4 regions of the Robertmurraya sp. genome follow, and region 1 is predicted to be linked to each of the others. Evidence: riboswitches for the same ligand, from Rfam matches in the RefSeq annotation. Region 1 holds a riboswitch; each other region holds the start of a gene.

Region 1 (4,288 bases):
AAAAAAATAGGGTGTGATCGGGCATGAAAAATCAAAATGTAGTGTTCTATACTATTAGAGGTTCGACAATTAAAAAATTTATAATACTTGATTGTATGACTGGTACAGGTATTTATTATGCGTTGAAATTCATAACTTCTAGTATAATAGTTGGGATTGTTGGAAGTATGGTTTGTACAGAAGGTCTTAAAAGAATGCCTTGTAAGATCTGTCCATAAGTAAACAGGGGTAATAATCATGTGAGGATTAACGCTTTAAAACAATAATAATATTGGAGGGGTTTTATGAGGTTAGTAGGGCAACATATTTATCTTCGACTTTACAAAACTTCTGACGCCCGCGAGCTAGCTAACTTACATATTAGAAATCGCGAATTTTTTCAACGAGTTTGCCCATTACTCCCAGAAGCCTTTTATACAGAAGAACATCAAAAAATACGCATTGAACGGGCATTAAAAATGACAGATGAAGGTCAATTATATGCATTTGGAATCTTTTTAAAAGCAACTGATAAACTTATCGGAGACATTTCATTAACTCAAATTGCTAGGGGAGATCTCCAAAACTGTTATACGGGATTTACTCTAGATAAGGAGTATAATGCAAAGGGCTATACAACAGAAGCTCTTCAACTTGTTGTAGACTTTGCTTTTAGAGAATTAAAATTACATAGAATTGAAGCAGGAGCTATGCCTGACAATTTAGCATCTATTCGTGTATTAGAAAAAGTAGGGTTTAAAAAAGAAGGTATAGCTAAAGAAAATCTAAAGATTAATGGCAAATGGACAGATCATCAAATATTAGCTATCATCAACATCTCGGAAGTGTAAGCTCATTTCACTTTCAACAATCTGACACCTCAGATAGGATATCTAAGGTGTTTTACATTTCTAATTAATTATTCTATTTTTATTTCTCTTTTTAGCATGATACATATTTTTATCAGCTTTAGAGAATAAGTTGGTCATATTGCCCAAAGAATGATCTTCGAAAGAAAAGCCGATCGATAATTTGATTTCCCTCTTAGAGGTTTCATTATACTTCTTAAACTCCTTTATTATTTCATCGACTAGTTCTTTCGCGGTGTTCTCTGTAGAATGTTCAAGTATGAGAGCGAATTCGTCTCCACCAAGTCTAGCAACTGTTACTAAATCTGAGGAGAATTGATTGAGTAACCCCGCTGTTTCCATGATGATAAAATCTCCCTCTTTATGTCCGAAATGATCATTAATATATTTCAATTCGTCTAAATCACATATGAGAATCGCTATAGGAATATTTGACGTTTGATCAAACTGTTCAAATTTATATTCAAAGTACTCGCGATTATATATCCCAGTTAAAGAATCGTGGCTAATTTGATACTGCAACTCCTTTTCTAACTGGATTTTATCGTCGATATTTCTTAAAACTCCCTGTATCGCAACAAGCTTTCCATTTTTATAAATGGGAGTAGCATATTCTTCAAAATATCTATATTCCCCATTTTTATCAAGCCATCGCTGTACAATACTCTCGTCAAAATTTAGTTCTCCGTTAACTTTTTTTTCAAGAATATGAAAATCATCGGGATGAATATCTATAAAGGGTATGTCGGAATTCTTAAAGGCACGTTCAATCGAACCTGCTCCAAAAAAATGTTCAGCTGAAGGACTAAGATACTTAAATTCTCTTTTTGGATAAACCTGAAAATAATATAGAAAATCCCTTGTATTTTCAATTATGTCAACAAAACTTTTCTGATTTTCTATTATCTTCTTTCTTTGATTTTCCCATCTTCTATATAAAAGAGGGCTTATCAAACTAACTATAGCCATTCCTGTAATTAACCCAGTTGTAAACTGTATGCTCATTTTAGACCCTCATCTTTTAGAATATATTAAAATATAAATCATACCATATAGTAAATGGATGTCCTTTGTTCCTATCGTCCTGAATATAATAAAAGACCTACCGCTACCGATAGGCCTTGAACACTTTAATCGGTAACTGGCTAACATAGTCAAATACGACCTTAGTCCCTATAGTTTTGCGTCGTCATTTTTCAATGAGTTTGCCTTTTTTATTCATTGAGTAAATAGTCCTATTTCTATTATAATAGCTAAATTTTCAATATCAATAAAAATTACTTTGAACCAAATAAACAAGAGGTGTTTATATGAAAAACTGGCTAGTGCGACACAAGTGGGATATTCCCCTTGCTATTGTATTCTTGGTATCTCTTACAATCATCCTTCAAGTACAACTCGAAGGAACTTCTTGGTATCTCTTACAATCATCCTTCAAGTACAACTCGAAGGAACTTCTTGGCATTTGCTAACAATTCCTCCTTATTTGATACTTGCATCGATACTAAGGAGCATAAGAAAAAAACAAATCATACAAGAAAGTAGAGGTCGTGCCTAGTGGCTCGGCTTTTTTTTATTAGAAAACGTCTATCTGAGAAAGGTTTTCAAGAAGAATATTACTAAATAATTTACCAGATGGAAATTTATCAATAATAAGAAAATCTTACTATATCGGTGTTATACAACGAAAAAATTGTATAAATTTTTAGAAAAATTAGTTTTTATACTTGTAAGCCCTTCCATAAGATGCTATTATTCGAATATACCTAGTAAATATTTTAGTTATTGTTAAGTAAAAGTTTACGGGTGTTGAAAAGAATATGAAGAGGGTTATGAGATGGCTACTATCAAGGAAATTGCGGACAAGTCGAATGTATCAGCATCTACGGTTTCACGGGTGTTAAATAACGATGATACGATTTCCGTTCAGTCTGAAACGAGGGAACGTATTTTCCAGGTTGCTAAGGAGCTTGGATACGAAACGATTTTAGAAAGACGGTTGAAACAAAAACAACAGACTTTGAAACATGTCGGGATTATCGTTACCCAATCATTGGACGAGGAGATCAATGATCCATATTTTTTATCCATCCGCCAAGGGATTGAAATGGAACTTGCGAGTCATGGGATCAGAACCGTTACGTTCCGTTTACATGAAACGGAGACCAATCAAATGATTGACGACCTTGATGGACTCATTGTCGTCGGCAGGGTAAAAGAGATGGCGCTCAAGGCCATCAGTAGAGTGGAAAATGTTGTGTACATTAACCACTCGCCTAACGATGATTTGTATGATGCGGTTGTGATTGATTTTGAAAAGGCCACAGAGAAAGCGATCAAGCATCTATTAGGAACCGGCTATAAGAGTATCGGGTATATCGGAGGAAGGGAGAAGGAGCATAGCAAAAATCAAAAGTTCAACTCTGAAGATAAACGTCTCACCACCTTTGAACGCTTGATGAAAGAACAAAAAATGTTCGACCCGGAGGCCGTTTTTATCGGTGAGTATTCAATGGCACAGGGTTATGAATTAATGAAAAAAGCCATTTATATGAGGAATTTTCCCGAGGCGTTTTTTATTGCCAGTGATCCGATGGCGATTGGGGCGTTAAGAGCATTACAAGAAGCCAATCTCAAAGTTCCTGATGATGTAGCCATTATCGGCTTTGACGATATTGAAGCTGCATCATTCGCAAGTACACCTTTGACGACAATCAGAGTGCATACGAAGGAGATGGGGAAAACAGGAGTAAAACTTTTACTAGATCGCCTGAATGGAAGAGAACTTCCATTAACCGTGACCCTGCCGACTGAATTGGTGATCCGGGAGAGCTGCAAGAAAAATAAATAACTTTTAAGGAGGTGGTTTTCGGAAAATAAGACCATGTATCTTTTTCAACGATTTAATGCCCACCCTGACAGCATGAAAGCTAGCAGGGTGCAAAGTGACTGCCATCACACTGCATTGGGCGAAAACTAACAAACTACTCCACCTATGAACGGGAGCTAATTCTATTATATAGTTGCTCCCAAACGTCAGCAAGAAAACGAACTCATTTTAATAGGTAATTTTTACTTGTTATTTAAAAATGACTGAGGGGGCGTTTATTTTGAAAAAGCTTTTAAAAACGGTGGCGTTTGCAGCCGCGTTGACAACGATTGTGACTGGATGCAATAAAGCTTCCGGGGGTAATGAAGCAAACAGTGATAAGACGGTTGTAAACTTGTTTTCGACTGTAACGAATGAAGCAGATAAAATTACTCTGCAAAATGTGGTAAAAAAGTTTGAAACGGAAAATCCTGATATCGATATTAAAGAAAATTATCCTGCTGACGGGTATGAAGGAATGCTGCGAGTCAAAATGGCGGCAAATGATATGCCTGATTTATTTGATACCCACGGCTGGGCGATTCATCGTTACGGGGAATATGTAGAAGAT
Region 2 (4,288 bases), on a different contig from region 1:
ATTACTGGATGTACCATTGTGAACTCAATCTTACTTCCCTCTGCAGACTCACCAAACCGGTCACTATATGAATGAATTTCGTATAGATATTTACTTTCTGGCATGTTCGAAATTGTCGTTGTTGTACCAGTAACTTTACGAACAAACTGCTTTTCTCCATCTATCACTTGGTAAATTTGGTATGCTGTTGCATACTGAACAGCGTCCCACTTAAGAATGATATCATTTCCACTTGTGATCGTGTAACTAGCATTTTCAGGCTTAGCCATGTCAGGATGCACTAAAGTTCCTTCAAGTACAGCACCTTCTGGAGACTCTCCAAATAAGGTAGAGTTTGCCTTAATAATGTAATGGAATTCACCTTCTGCTACATTGGTTAACATTGTACTTGTCCCTGTAAGGGTACGTAATAAAATTTCTTCTCCATCAACCAACTGATAGATTTTATAGTTATTTGCGTACTGAACAGTATTCCATTTGAGTGTAATGTCATTTCCATTGCTAATGGTATAGCTTGGATTTCCAGGAGTCGCTAGTGTTTGTCCACTTAAGGTGAACTTGATAGCAGTTCCTACTTTTGATTCACCGAAACGAGCGGAATATGAATAGACCTCATATTGATATTCACCTGGTGTCATATTTGTGTAGTTCATGCTTGTTCCAGTGATAGTATTCTTTAATGTTTTCTGTCCATTAATCACTTGATAAATCTTATAGTTAGTTGCGTAGTCTGCCGCATCCCACTTTAGTGTGTATGAAGCTACTCCAGTGATGGTATAACTTCCGTTAGCAGGCGCCTTCATCTCTGGATGTACCAATGGTAACTCTACAACTGCACCCACAGGTGATTCACCAAATCGACTGCTATACGCATAGATTTCATAACTATAATCTCCTGCGGTAAGATTAGTTAAAGTTGTAGCTAAAGAAGAAACAGTTGCTTTTAAAACCTTCTTCCCATCTACTACCTGATAGATTTTGTAACTATTGGCAAAATCAACTGAATCCCATTGTAGGTATAAATCATTGCCATTTTTAATCTCATATCTTGCATTTCCTGGTGTTTCTAACACTACTTGATCTAATACAAAGGAAACAACAGCACTTTCCCCTGATTCACCAAATCGAGTGCTATTGGTGTGAACTTCATACTTGTAATTTCCTGCTGGCATATTAGTATAGGTAACCGTTGTTCCTGTTACCGTGCTCTTTAATACTTTTTGGTCTCCAACTACTTGATAGACCTTATAATTTGTAGCATTTTCAGCTGCTTTCCAGCTTAATACGATATCATTACCATTTAGAATTTTATACGCAAGTTCAGTAGGTGCGTTTACCTTTACTGTCTCGATGGTAAAAGTAACTTGTGTTCCCTTTTCAGACTCTCCAAATCGGTCACTAGTTGAATGAACCTCATACACGTATTCTCCACCAGGTAGCATAGTAGCTGAAAAAGAAGTTCCAGTTACTGTTCCCTTTAATACTTTCTCACCACCCACAATCTGATACACTTTATACCCTGTTGCATATGGTTCGGCGGTCCAACTAACAACTACATCATTTGTGTTTTGGATTTTCGCATTTACATTTTCAGGGGGAGCCATCTCGATAGATTGAACGGAGAAAGTAACCTCGCTACCTTCTACAGAACTTCCAAAACGTGAGCTATTTGAATACACCTGATAGACGTAGTCTCCTGCAGGTAAATTCTTAAGTGTAACATTTGTGCTCGTAACTGTTTCTACCAATTCTAACTGTCCGTTTTTCACTGAATATATACTATAACTATTGGCAAACTCTGCTGCCTGCCACTTTAAAGTAACATCGGTTACATTTGAAATCGTAAAAGATAGATTTGTTGGAGCTTTCATTTCTGGCTTTATCACTTCAACACTTATTGGGGATGAAGTCACTGATTCCCCGTAAAGTGGGTGGGATGAAGAAATCATGTAAGAGTAAGTACCTTCATCTACATTAGAAAAACTATACATTCTTGTATTAGTTGAGACAACAAGTGACTTTTCACCGTTATCTAATACCTTATATATGTTGTATGACTCTGCATATTGGGAAGCTTCCCATTGTAATACAACATCATTTCCATTTTGAATCGTTGCCGCAAAGGTTGCCGGCGTTTGCATCTCAGGATAACTAATTTCTGTGCTTACCGGCGCTGATGGACCAGACTCCCCTTGGCTAGATAAAGTAGAAACTACGTATCTATAAGAGCCTTCTGGCAAATCTTTTAGATCATACGAAGTGCCCGTTGTTGTTCCAAGCACCGTAAGCTGTCCTTCTTTAATTTCATAAACTTGATACCCACTTGCTCCAAATACGGCACTCCAAGTTAGCTTTCCATCGTCTGGAGTAACTGACTGATAAGCTAGATTACTAGGAGGAAGCATGGATCCGGTATTTGCAGAAGCTCTTATACTACCGATTGGGACAATCAATTGATAGATAAGCATAAAAACGACGAGCAAAACCGGAATATTAAACATTCTTTTCAACATAAATTTACCCTACCTTTCATGTTAAAAAAGGCAAATAAAAAAGAACCCCATAAGAAAGGTTCATAGAATTTAGACAATCTATGACTTCTTGTGGTAACTGGCTGCCATTCGCATTTCTGCGGGTAAGGCCCTCTTAGTTTTGCGTCTCACAGTTTCCCGTGATTTGCCCTTTTCACTTCATTAAGTACACTCATTTTTAAAACCCATCTATTACTATTGTTTCACCTCCAAGCATTTGCGTTATAAATCTATTATCGGCAGTTTACGGGATTTATTTAGGATTAACTACCTAAATTTAGTTCGATTATACCATTTTATTTTTATAACGAGATAGGTATTTACACATGATTATTTGATACTTTTCGTCTTTCGGATTTAATTCTTAGGGAATCTCTTAAGATCCACATACCTACAACAGTATAAAATTCCCCACATAAAAACCCCCATTACTGGGGGCTATACACAACTATTGCTTTTTCATATAATCAAGCACGTCCAAGTCAATTTTCCCACGCTCTAACTCACGCGCTTCAAAGTTCTCGGTATGTATATAACGAGTCAGTGCCTTATGAATACTTTCCTCATCAACATACAATTCTAAATATCTGTGACGTCTTAAACAAGCGATCAATTCTTCCTTCACATGCCCTTCAATCGTAGCAATCCGCTCTTGCTTAGGAGGAGCAAAGTATAGCTGCTGTAAACCAAACACACGAATCAGTTCTTTAATCGGCTCCGGATGGTCATCGACACGAAGATCAATAAATCGGTCATTGTAGCCACCATAACCGCCCGCTTCCTTCACTACTAATAGGGCAGCTGATTGCTGACCACGACTATCTCCACCAGCCTCTTGCCCTGCGTTCAATCCAGCGAGTAAGCGCTCGGCTAATGTTCCACTTGTCTCTTGAAACGTTTTTGACATAGTTTGTACGGTCTGCTCGTCGACTAAAATGTTTCCCTGTGCGGCAAAATGCTCTCCGGTGACTCCGCCTGCCCAGTCATAGCATTTTTCACCGGTAAAAGTAGCGGCATTTCCGTTCGCATCGATGACTCCAACCTGGCGGAGATCCTTGTCCTCATCCCGTGAGGTAATGATTTTGATGACCTCTTCCGCTGACTTTCCTTCTGAAAACAGCTGTAATGCCTCCGGACCATAAGCCGTATTCGCGTAAGACTGTGTCGCAACTGCACCTACTCCAGCCTTCGCGAACGGAACCACGGCGCCAACTCCAAGAAACTTCGATTGCACCGCAATACCCCATTCTTTTTCCTTTGGGTCATAGCCTACGATTGAAAAAGTCATGTTTTTGCCTCCCCCAGTTTTAATTAAAGGTCAGTAGCACATGACGCAAGCCTTTGTTGCGCTAGCACCAGCTTGCAGAATGTACTACTGTCCTGATTTACCCTAAGAACACCCCACCATATACAAGCGCACCGGCAATCACATACGCCGGGTGGACCTTCAGCCTCTCCATCAGCACAAAGCTAATCACACCGATCCCGATCGTCTGCCAAATCCCCGCTCCTTCGAATGAGGAGAAAAAGAAATCATACGTCATGACTCCTAATAGGACGGCAATGACCGGTCGCACCAACACGGTAAGTCGCTTCACCTTTGGAGATTCCTTGAATTTCATCAACAAACCGAGTAAAGTGACCATTAATATTAACGAAGGTGCCACAGTAGCAAATACCGCAACCACTGCTCCGAAAATCCCACCCACTTCATAACCAATATAACCGGCCATTTTGGTCGCGATAGGCCCTGGCAG
Region 3 (4,288 bases), on a different contig from region 1:
CAAGCCAATAAATCCAACCTTCAATGTCATCACTCCTTATTTTAAAAATTTATTTACTCTTTGAATTAGTTCTTCGATTTCATTTGATGATACGGGCCGGCTGAAATAGTACCCTTGGCCTTCCGAACAGCCTTTATCTAATAAAAAGTCGAACTGTTCCTTCGTCTCAATTCCTTCTGCAATAACATCCATATGTAACTCACGCGCTAATGTAATAACAGCAGAAACGATGGCCGCTTCATTTACATCATGTGGAAGAGAGCTGATAAAAGAACGATCAATTTTTATTTTATTTGCACGAAATTGTTTTAAATACGTCATTGAAGCATAACCTGTCCCAAAATCATCAATTGACACTTTCACTCCAATTTCTTGAAGCTTGCTGACTGCATTTTGAATTAAATATTCATGTTTACTTAACACACTTTCTGTAATTTCAATCTCAATGGATTCGGATGGGAGATCAAATTCTGCGAGTATTGCCTCCACCAAACTAGGGATATCGTTTAAAACAAATTGTCTCACAGATATATTTACTGCAACAGGTAAATGAGTGAGGTTCGACTCCCTCCACTTCTTTAGCTGTAAACACACTTCCCGAAGAACCCATTCTCCTAGCGCACCAATAAATCCACTTTCCTCTGCAAGAGGTATAAATGTGTCAGGACTGATAATCCCCTTCTCTGGATGCTTCCATCTGATGAGTGCTTCTAGTCCAGTGAATTTACCTGTTGCCAACTGAATTTTCGGTTGATATTGTATGAAAAATTGATTTTGCTTGATTGCTTCGCGGAGTTCTCCTTGTAACATAAATAATTCTGTACCGTGCTTCGTGAGGGAATCATTGAACATCTGGATGGATTGTCCATCCTCCCCTTTTACACTATACATCGCGACATCTGCATTCCTAATTAATATGTCCCCTGTATGACCATGGAACGGATACATACTTATCCCAATACTAGCTGATACATAAAACTCTCGGTCATTAATAACAATCGGTTCTTTTATTGCTTGTAATATTTGTTCTGCCACTTCTTTGGGTTGTTTCTCATTCTTCATCTTTTTCAAAAGAATGACAAATTCATCACCACCCATACGGGTTACAATCCCTTTGTTCGGGATATTTGAATGAATCCGCCTTGCTACTTCACTTAAAACCTTATCGCCTACCGCATGTCCGAAAGTATCATTAATAGGCTTAAATCGGTCTAAATCAATAAATAAAATCGCAAACTCATCTTGTCTAGTAATTAATCGGTCGATAACATCCTTTAAAAATCGGATATTCGGAAGATTCGTTAACGTATCATGAGAAGCCAAGTATTGGATTTCCTTTACTTGATTATCCCTTTCAATCGCTAAACCTGTTAAGTAACTGAATACTTTAAGTAATTCGATTTCATAAGATTTTGGTTTCCGTACGTCAGGATGATAGATCGCAAATGTACCGAATAATTCTCCTTTCGACGATAAGATCGGAATGGACCAACAGGAATGCAATTGATAGCTCAAAGGGATCGTCTTCCAGTTGGACCAAGATGGGTCAGTTTCTATATCCGAGACAATAGCTATCTCTTTCGTAAAAGCTGCATGTCCACAAGATGCAAAGTTCAAGCCAACTGGAAATCGGTCGATTTTCTTTAAAAAGCTTTCTGGAAAACTATGTGAATACCCATTACGTAACCAATTCTCACTCTCTTCATAAAACATAATGGAGCAAATACTCTTACTAGATAGTGCCTCCACAGCATTCACAATATTCAAAAAAACATCTGTTAACGGTTCACCTGACGCAATCATTTGTAGGGCCTTATACTGTTTATCACTAATGGCTTGGTATTTTTCTTGCTCAGTAATATTTCTACCTACTACAACTAAACTATCTGCATGTCCGTTCTCATCGTACAGAGGAATCTTTCTCACATGGAACGTATAGTCATTCCCATCCATCCGAAACGATTCTTTTAATTGAAATTCATTTTTACTTAACCACGCTTGATTGTCTGAATGAACACAAATAGGACCATAATTCTCAAACTTTTTGTATTTCTGTGCCAGCTGTTCATCCGTTTTCCCTATATATGCCCCTTCCTCAATTTCAAATAGTTGTAGGGTCTTTTGATTTGCTTCGATCCATCGTCCATTCACATCTTTTACAATTAAATAATCACTACTTGTATGAAACACTTTCTCCAATAAATCGAATTTTTGGTTGCTCATGACATTACCTTCTTCTTTTATATTTCTTTTGAAATGTTAAAGGGGTATGGTCCATACTTTGTGAAATACAGAAAAGACCTACACCCAAAGGGATATAGGTCTTCTGATTATTCCCTTGGCAACTCAGCCATCATAGTTCCTTTAGAACCGTAGATCTGTAGCTTTGCGTCCCCACCTTTCAATGGGTTTGCCTTTTTCAATTATATTTTTTATTTTAGCAAACCCATTATAGAAGATTTGTCGAAAACAGTCGATAAGTATGATAAAAGTCACTGTTTTTTATCAAAAATCATTCTTTATCCCTATTAATTATCTGATTAATATTTTTGCTTAAAAAACATGTTTATCAAATACATTTTAAGGGTATAAATTTTTGGGGAATTGTAAAAGGGGGAACATCTCTTGGAATTTACATATCAAGCTTCTTTTGACTTAAAACACTTTATTGAAGAAAATAAAGATAGATTTAAGAACTCACTTCTTATAGAGGCTGTAAATGTAAAAGGTCGGATAGATGAAATACTAAGAATCGGTAATATCAATTTAGTTTCGAATGCTCAAAAGCTAGTAATCGACATTATCGATGGCAATGAGGATGAACTGAAAGCTTTCGCCAAAAAAGAAGGAATTGTATGGGCTACCCATTCAATTGAATTATCCTTCAAACTGGAATGGGTTCAAGCGATACGACGAACACTTTGGATGTTTATTCAATCGTTTAACACTCTTTCCAACAAATATGAGTTAGATGACTTCTTTCAGCTCGAGCTACAAATCAATAACCGAGTCGACCAGTTTCTGAACACTTTCTTTATAAGTTATTCAAAATACAAAGATTCCCTGATTGTTGCACAAAGACAACTAGTTGAAAATCTATCAGTACCTATTATTCCAATCACTTCTTCTGTATGTATTTTACCTTTAATTGGGACGGTAGACTCCTTCCGAACTGCAATATTAGAAGAAAAGGTTCTAACAGAGATTGGAAGACTTCGTATTCAAACGTTAATCATTGATTTATCCGGAATTGGCGATATGGAACCTGACGTTATCGATCATCTTATGAAGATTATCGACGGTACTTCTATGATGGGTTGCAACTCGATTATCACCGGTTTACGTGCAGAAGTTGTGAAAAAAATGATTCATTTAGATGTTTCAGCATTCTTTAAGAAGACAAAAACATTAGGAACATTGCAACAAGCATTAAGGCAATATTTTGTTCAGTAAAAAAACCAGGGAGTTTATTCCCTGGTTTCTAAATCGCAAATCGATGGTTACCAATTGTTTCAGTCACTTGTCTTGTTAAAATCCATGTATCCGTTGCAATTTCAGGATTATAAAAATATATAGCCTCTGAATCATTCTCCTTGTCAACCAAAGCTTCTTCTACAGCTTCCATTGATTCCTCATCCGCCGGCTTGTTAATCTCACCATTTTGAACAGGAGAAAATGCATACGTACCAGATACCTGCTCGTATACAACTTCTTTTACAGTATCAGGGAATTCCTCATGCTCTACACGGTTAATAATAACCTCTGCAACAGCCACTTTCCCTTCGTACGGCTCACCTTTTGCTTCCGCAGTTACAAGTCGGGCCATCAATTCCTTTTCCTGATCTGTAACATCAATTTCCTTTTCATATAATGTTGGAAATTTATCATGATTTTCTTTCATTAATTCAAGAGCAGAATTATCAGTTTTACTTACTACCTTCCAAGATGTTTCTCCACTTTTCACTGAAAGAGTTTGTTCAGCTGCGCTCGAAGTAGTTTCGAACCCAACCAATGTGAACGATAGAGTAGAGAGAACAAGTAGTTTTTTTAGAATGTTCATAAAAAATACCTCCTTGCTTTCGATAACAAGAAGGTTACCAGATGTAATATACCTGTGCATGTTCCAATTATTGGACAAATTATTTTTGTTGACACAATATATTGATAGACCGGGCTTTAACCACCAATATGATGGGTAGAATTACCAGGTTTACTTAAGAAAATAATGATTGCTTTTTTGTTTATTACATATATTTCAGGAATGTAACATAGGATTTTTCCACCTAAA
Region 4 (4,288 bases), on a different contig from region 1:
CTCGGTTGATACTCAAGAAAAAAGTCTCCATTAGATAAAGACGACACTATGCTATTTTGAATAAGGAATTTCCGTTCTTCTTGCTCTACCATGGAATCTTCAAAAACTTTGTAATCGTTTTTTTTCCTTGTTTTAACATAGTACATAGCCTTATCGGCTTTGCGAAGTAATTCGTTAATATCTTCTCCGTGAGTAGGAAAAACACTAATTCCCATACTAGCTGTCGTTCGAAATAATTTTTCTTCGAGATAAAATCCGGGTTTAAACGCCTCTATAATTCTTTTAGCTATGTTAATAGTAATATCAAACTCGCTGATATTCGGAATAATCAGGACAAATTCGTCCCCCCCTACTCGGGCAAGTGTATCTTCATTTCTTATACAGCTTAAAATTCGGTTTCCTGCTTCGATGATCATTGCATCACCAAAGTCATGCCCTAAATTGTCATTAATGAATTTTAATCGATCTAAGTCAATATACAAGATCCCCATCATAGATCCATGGTTTTTGGCTTCTTGTATATGACTATGCATAAGTTCTAATAATTTTCTACGGTTTGGTAACCCTGTTAAATAGTCATTATAGGCCAGTTGCTCAATGGTTTTCATATGTTCTTTTTGCTTGGTAACATCTTTTGAGATGCAAAATACACCCGTTACGAATGATTTAACGATGATAGGCATTACAGTGACATCCAGGTCGACCCTACGGCCTTCTTTATGAAATGCTTGGATCTGTATTCGTTGTGGTTTACCTGACAAAACTTGAACAAATAATTGTTCTGCCCCATTTCTAAATTCAGGCGCAATTAAATCAAGGGGGTATTGTTGAATCATTTCTTCCCTTGAATACCCAAATGTTCGAATGGCCATTTCGTTAACAGTGATGATATTTCCTTCAAGATCTAGTGAGAACACACTATCTAAGTTGTTATCAAACAGAGATTTATAGCGATTTTCAGTTAGTTCTAGTTTATTTTCTTCTACAAGGCGATCTGTAATATCTTGCATCGTTCCAATTGTTTGAATGGGTCGTCCATTATCATCGAGAAGGCATTGAGAGATGGAATGTAGTGTTCTTATACTTCCATCATCTAATATTATGCGGTAGATATTCGTAACGTTTTCCCCTGTAATTTCCTTTTCTCTACTATTTATTAAAGTATCTCGATCCTCAGAATGAACTTTGGACAATAAATACTCAAACGTAGGATTGATATTTGGAGACAACCCAAAGAGTTTGTAAGTCTGGGGGCTCCAAGTTAACTTATTGTTCACATTGTCAAATTCCCAATAGAGAATGCCTGCTATCTTTTGGGCCTGTGATAATACTTTTTCACTTTTTTCCAACTCATTCTGGATTTGACGCTTTTCTGTGACGTTAACGACACTTCCCACAACTACTTTCTTCCCATTAAAGGCTTGTAAAGAAGGATAAAGGTCTAAGTAGAGTTCTATACCATCCTTTCTTTTAGCTTTCACTTGATAATGGCTACTTACCTTTTTACCATCAAGCCTATCTTTGACATTCATAGACACTTTTTCGTGGTATTCTTCAGACAACAAATCATACGAGGTTATTGGTTTTTCATAGATTTCTTTTCGTGTATAACCGAATAATTCAGCAAAAGCAGGACTGACGTAAAGGAAAGCATTATCTTTATAGATAAAAGCAGCTATGGTCGAATTTTCAAGTGTTAGTTTATACTTTTCGATTTCCACTTGGTAACCAAAATACTTTAACTGTTGTTTCTTCACATACTCTAAAAAGATATATAACGGAATTATAGACATAACCATCAAAATAAGTTGAAATATCCAAGAAGGGATATTTAGAGCCAGGGATAAGTTGTGAATGATTATATGGTCAAGAAAGATGGTTAGAAACATCATCAGAAAGTATATAAATAAGACTGGGTATGTATAATTAGTGGACCATTGCATGACTACACCTTCTAGATTAATTTCAATTAATGAAAAGCTTTATATTCTATATTTGTAATAAGTCGTTTTTCTTATTATTGTTCTCATAGGTTTTTTATATGAATAACTATGAATAAAGTTATATTTTATCCTAAGTTGGTAAAAAAAACCACAACCATTTTCCCACCTATCCAGTATTAAATTTAGTAAAAGTTCTCGAAAAGTTTAAGATTTAGGAATTTAGTAAAAAAGCTCACCAAAAAGATTGGTGAACTTTAATAGAACGGATCAGACGCCCCGTAAAATTATTCCAACCCTTTTCGGAAACCCGGCCGTCATTGCTAAACTAAACTAAAGCTTTAGACCCGTAGCTTTGCGTCCTTATTTTTCAATAAGTTTGCCATTATCGATGGTTATTTACTATGTATATCGTCTTACATTTGAGTTATTTAAGTGGGAAATTCAGTTAAATTCTAATAATGTCTATAGCTGATTAAACATAACAAGTGATCGTTCTCCGACATATTTTAAATTAAAATTGTCGTTAGTTCATCACTCTGCAACAATACAGAGACGTGTCTGAAAGGTCGAGACGATGATGGTCAAGCATTTCTTTAAAAGCGTTCATACGACCAAACCAATAATCTTCTCCATTTTTCATATACTGTTTTCTTGCTGATTCGTATTCGTCTTTGGCCCATTGTATTAATTCTTGTGATTTCATGTTGATTCCTCCACTAGATCTATATGCCTATACAATATCAGTTAATGAAAGCGCATACAAGGACTAAAGTCACATTTTTACAGATTCTCTAAATCTAGCACTTTACTTAGAAAGATTGCTCTTCCTGTGTTCTCGTTCGATGTGACATTCACTTCTTTTACTTCTTTGTTTATTGTTTATTGTTTATCAAATGGCTGTTTTCGTATAGGCGTTCAACTATGTGGTTAGACATCTATGAAGAGTTCAGCGAACTATCAAAGTCAGAGAAAATGGCACTGTTTAATGCGATGAAAGAAGATTTATTTCCAGATGAAACAGACAAAATTACCGAACTATTGAAATCCATTAGGGAATCACGTTTTTCCTCTGGTATGGGGATTGTGGGAAATCTTTCAATGATATGACAAACACACCTTTTTCAGGTTCTCGGTACCCTGAAAAATGGGTGAAGTATATTGAAATGATGGTAGAAGGTTATACCCTACCTAAAATCGCTGAACGCCTTAAAATACACATTTCTACTTCGTTTTATTGGAGACATAAAATCTTGAACGTATTAGGTAGTCTCGGATTTGAACAGCTTTGAGAGTGACGAAACCTTCTTAAAAGAGTCTATGAAAGGTAAACGAAAAATAACACATAGAGAACCGAAAGAGCGTGGTGGCAAAGACCAAAAGAGAGGCATTTCCAATCTTAAAATCGCAGTGGTTGTAGCCCAAGACCGTAATGGTAATGTAGTAGCTCGAAAAGCTGGTCGTGGGCGTGTACGAGCAGAAGAAATAGATACCGTAATTGGGGAATATATAGACCCCTCTGCTTTGCTATGCACAGATACAGCTACAAATTATAAGAAGTTCGCTTTAATTAAGGGTTTAAAACACGAAACTGTTAATGTGAGCAAAGAAGGGTATGTCAAAAAGGGCATATACCACGTTCAACACGTCAATAACTTTCATAAACGCTTGGAAGATTGGATGGTTAGGTTTCAAGGAGTAGCAACAAAATACTTGGATAACTACCTATATTGGTTTCGTTGGCTTGAATTGAGTAAACAAATAGCATTTGATGAACGAGTCAAACATATGCTTGTTTCTGCTTGCTAAAAATCAAATCACTTAACAATAGAAATGCTAAAAGGTTAATTATTGGATTCGTATTTGTTGCTTCCTGGGAGTTTCTTGATTTCATTCCAAGATTCTATCGCTTCTTCACGACTTTTTCCTTGATTTTTAGGGTCTGCAAAATAATCACGAATGTATCGGTTATATTCGAATTGAGGTGCAATTTTTTTCTTGTATGAAGGGTCTTTCTTGCGTTCCTCCTCCTCATACCAAGCGTTTACAACATCACGATACGTCTTTCCAACGCTATTTTTAAAGTAGTTTTGAATATAGGTCGAAAAGTGGAATTTCGGGATTACTGTCTTAAAAAAAGCTCTTACATCTTGACTACAACGATGGTTTTCTGTAATGACTGTATCCAGACTTAAATCTGTTTGTGGTTCTATCTTCTTATTTACTCTTGATTTTCTGATAGGCTTTTTTATCTCCCCTGTCAGAAGATATGTTTCTATTCTATCGGAAATCTCTATTTTAGAGCCTGAAGCACTTATTCCATTTTCTCTACAAAATGATTGTAATTC

The links. Region 1 has a riboswitch for cyclic di-GMP ahead of ACGLXV_RS22975 (sensor domain-containing diguanylate cyclase). Riboswitches for the same ligand answer to the same signal wherever they lie in the genome.
Region 2: another riboswitch for cyclic di-GMP. It lies ahead of ACGLXV_RS05740 (OmpL47-type beta-barrel domain-containing protein); the one in region 1 lies ahead of ACGLXV_RS22975 (sensor domain-containing diguanylate cyclase).
Region 3: another riboswitch for cyclic di-GMP. It lies ahead of ACGLXV_RS00350 (EAL domain-containing protein); the one in region 1 lies ahead of ACGLXV_RS22975 (sensor domain-containing diguanylate cyclase).
Region 4: another riboswitch for cyclic di-GMP. It lies ahead of ACGLXV_RS19155 (sensor domain-containing protein); the one in region 1 lies ahead of ACGLXV_RS22975 (sensor domain-containing diguanylate cyclase).

What each region holds. Positions count from the first base shown of each region.
Region 1 covers NZ_JAKFCQ010000186.1:2,676-6,963, reverse strand. The annotation lists gene ACGLXV_RS22980 (GNAT family N-acetyltransferase) at 285-830, shown strand; gene ACGLXV_RS22975 (sensor domain-containing diguanylate cyclase) at 891-1,853, opposite strand; cyclic di-GMP riboswitch class I at 1,982-2,068, opposite strand; gene ACGLXV_RS22970 (hypothetical protein) at 2,159-2,320, shown strand; gene ACGLXV_RS22965 (LacI family DNA-binding transcriptional regulator) at 2,686-3,699, shown strand; gene ACGLXV_RS22960 (ABC transporter substrate-binding protein) at 3,959-4,288, shown strand, end outside.
Region 2 covers NZ_JAKFCQ010000047.1:5,404-9,691, reverse strand. The annotation lists gene ACGLXV_RS05740 (OmpL47-type beta-barrel domain-containing protein) at 1-2,513, opposite strand, end outside; cyclic di-GMP riboswitch class I at 2,603-2,691, opposite strand; gene ACGLXV_RS05735 (DUF1028 domain-containing protein) at 2,980-3,819, opposite strand; gene ACGLXV_RS05730 (chromate transporter) at 3,917-4,288, opposite strand, start outside.
Region 3 covers NZ_JAKFCQ010000004.1:35,034-39,321, reverse strand. The annotation lists gene ACGLXV_RS00355 (NAD(P)-dependent oxidoreductase) at 1-24, opposite strand, end outside; gene ACGLXV_RS00350 (EAL domain-containing protein) at 37-2,223, opposite strand; cyclic di-GMP riboswitch class I at 2,338-2,425, opposite strand; gene ACGLXV_RS00345 (STAS domain-containing protein) at 2,626-3,453, shown strand; gene ACGLXV_RS00340 (cell wall hydrolase) at 3,482-4,060, opposite strand; gene ACGLXV_RS00335 (YitT family protein) at 4,284-4,288, opposite strand, start outside.
Region 4 covers NZ_JAKFCQ010000152.1:11,764-16,051, reverse strand. The annotation lists gene ACGLXV_RS19155 (sensor domain-containing protein) at 1-1,943, opposite strand, end outside; cyclic di-GMP riboswitch class I at 2,242-2,334, opposite strand; gene ACGLXV_RS19150 (hypothetical protein) at 2,467-2,646, opposite strand; partial or broken gene ACGLXV_RS19145 (IS1595 family transposase) at 2,865-3,749, shown strand; gene ACGLXV_RS19140 (DUF6434 domain-containing protein) at 3,785-4,288, opposite strand, start outside.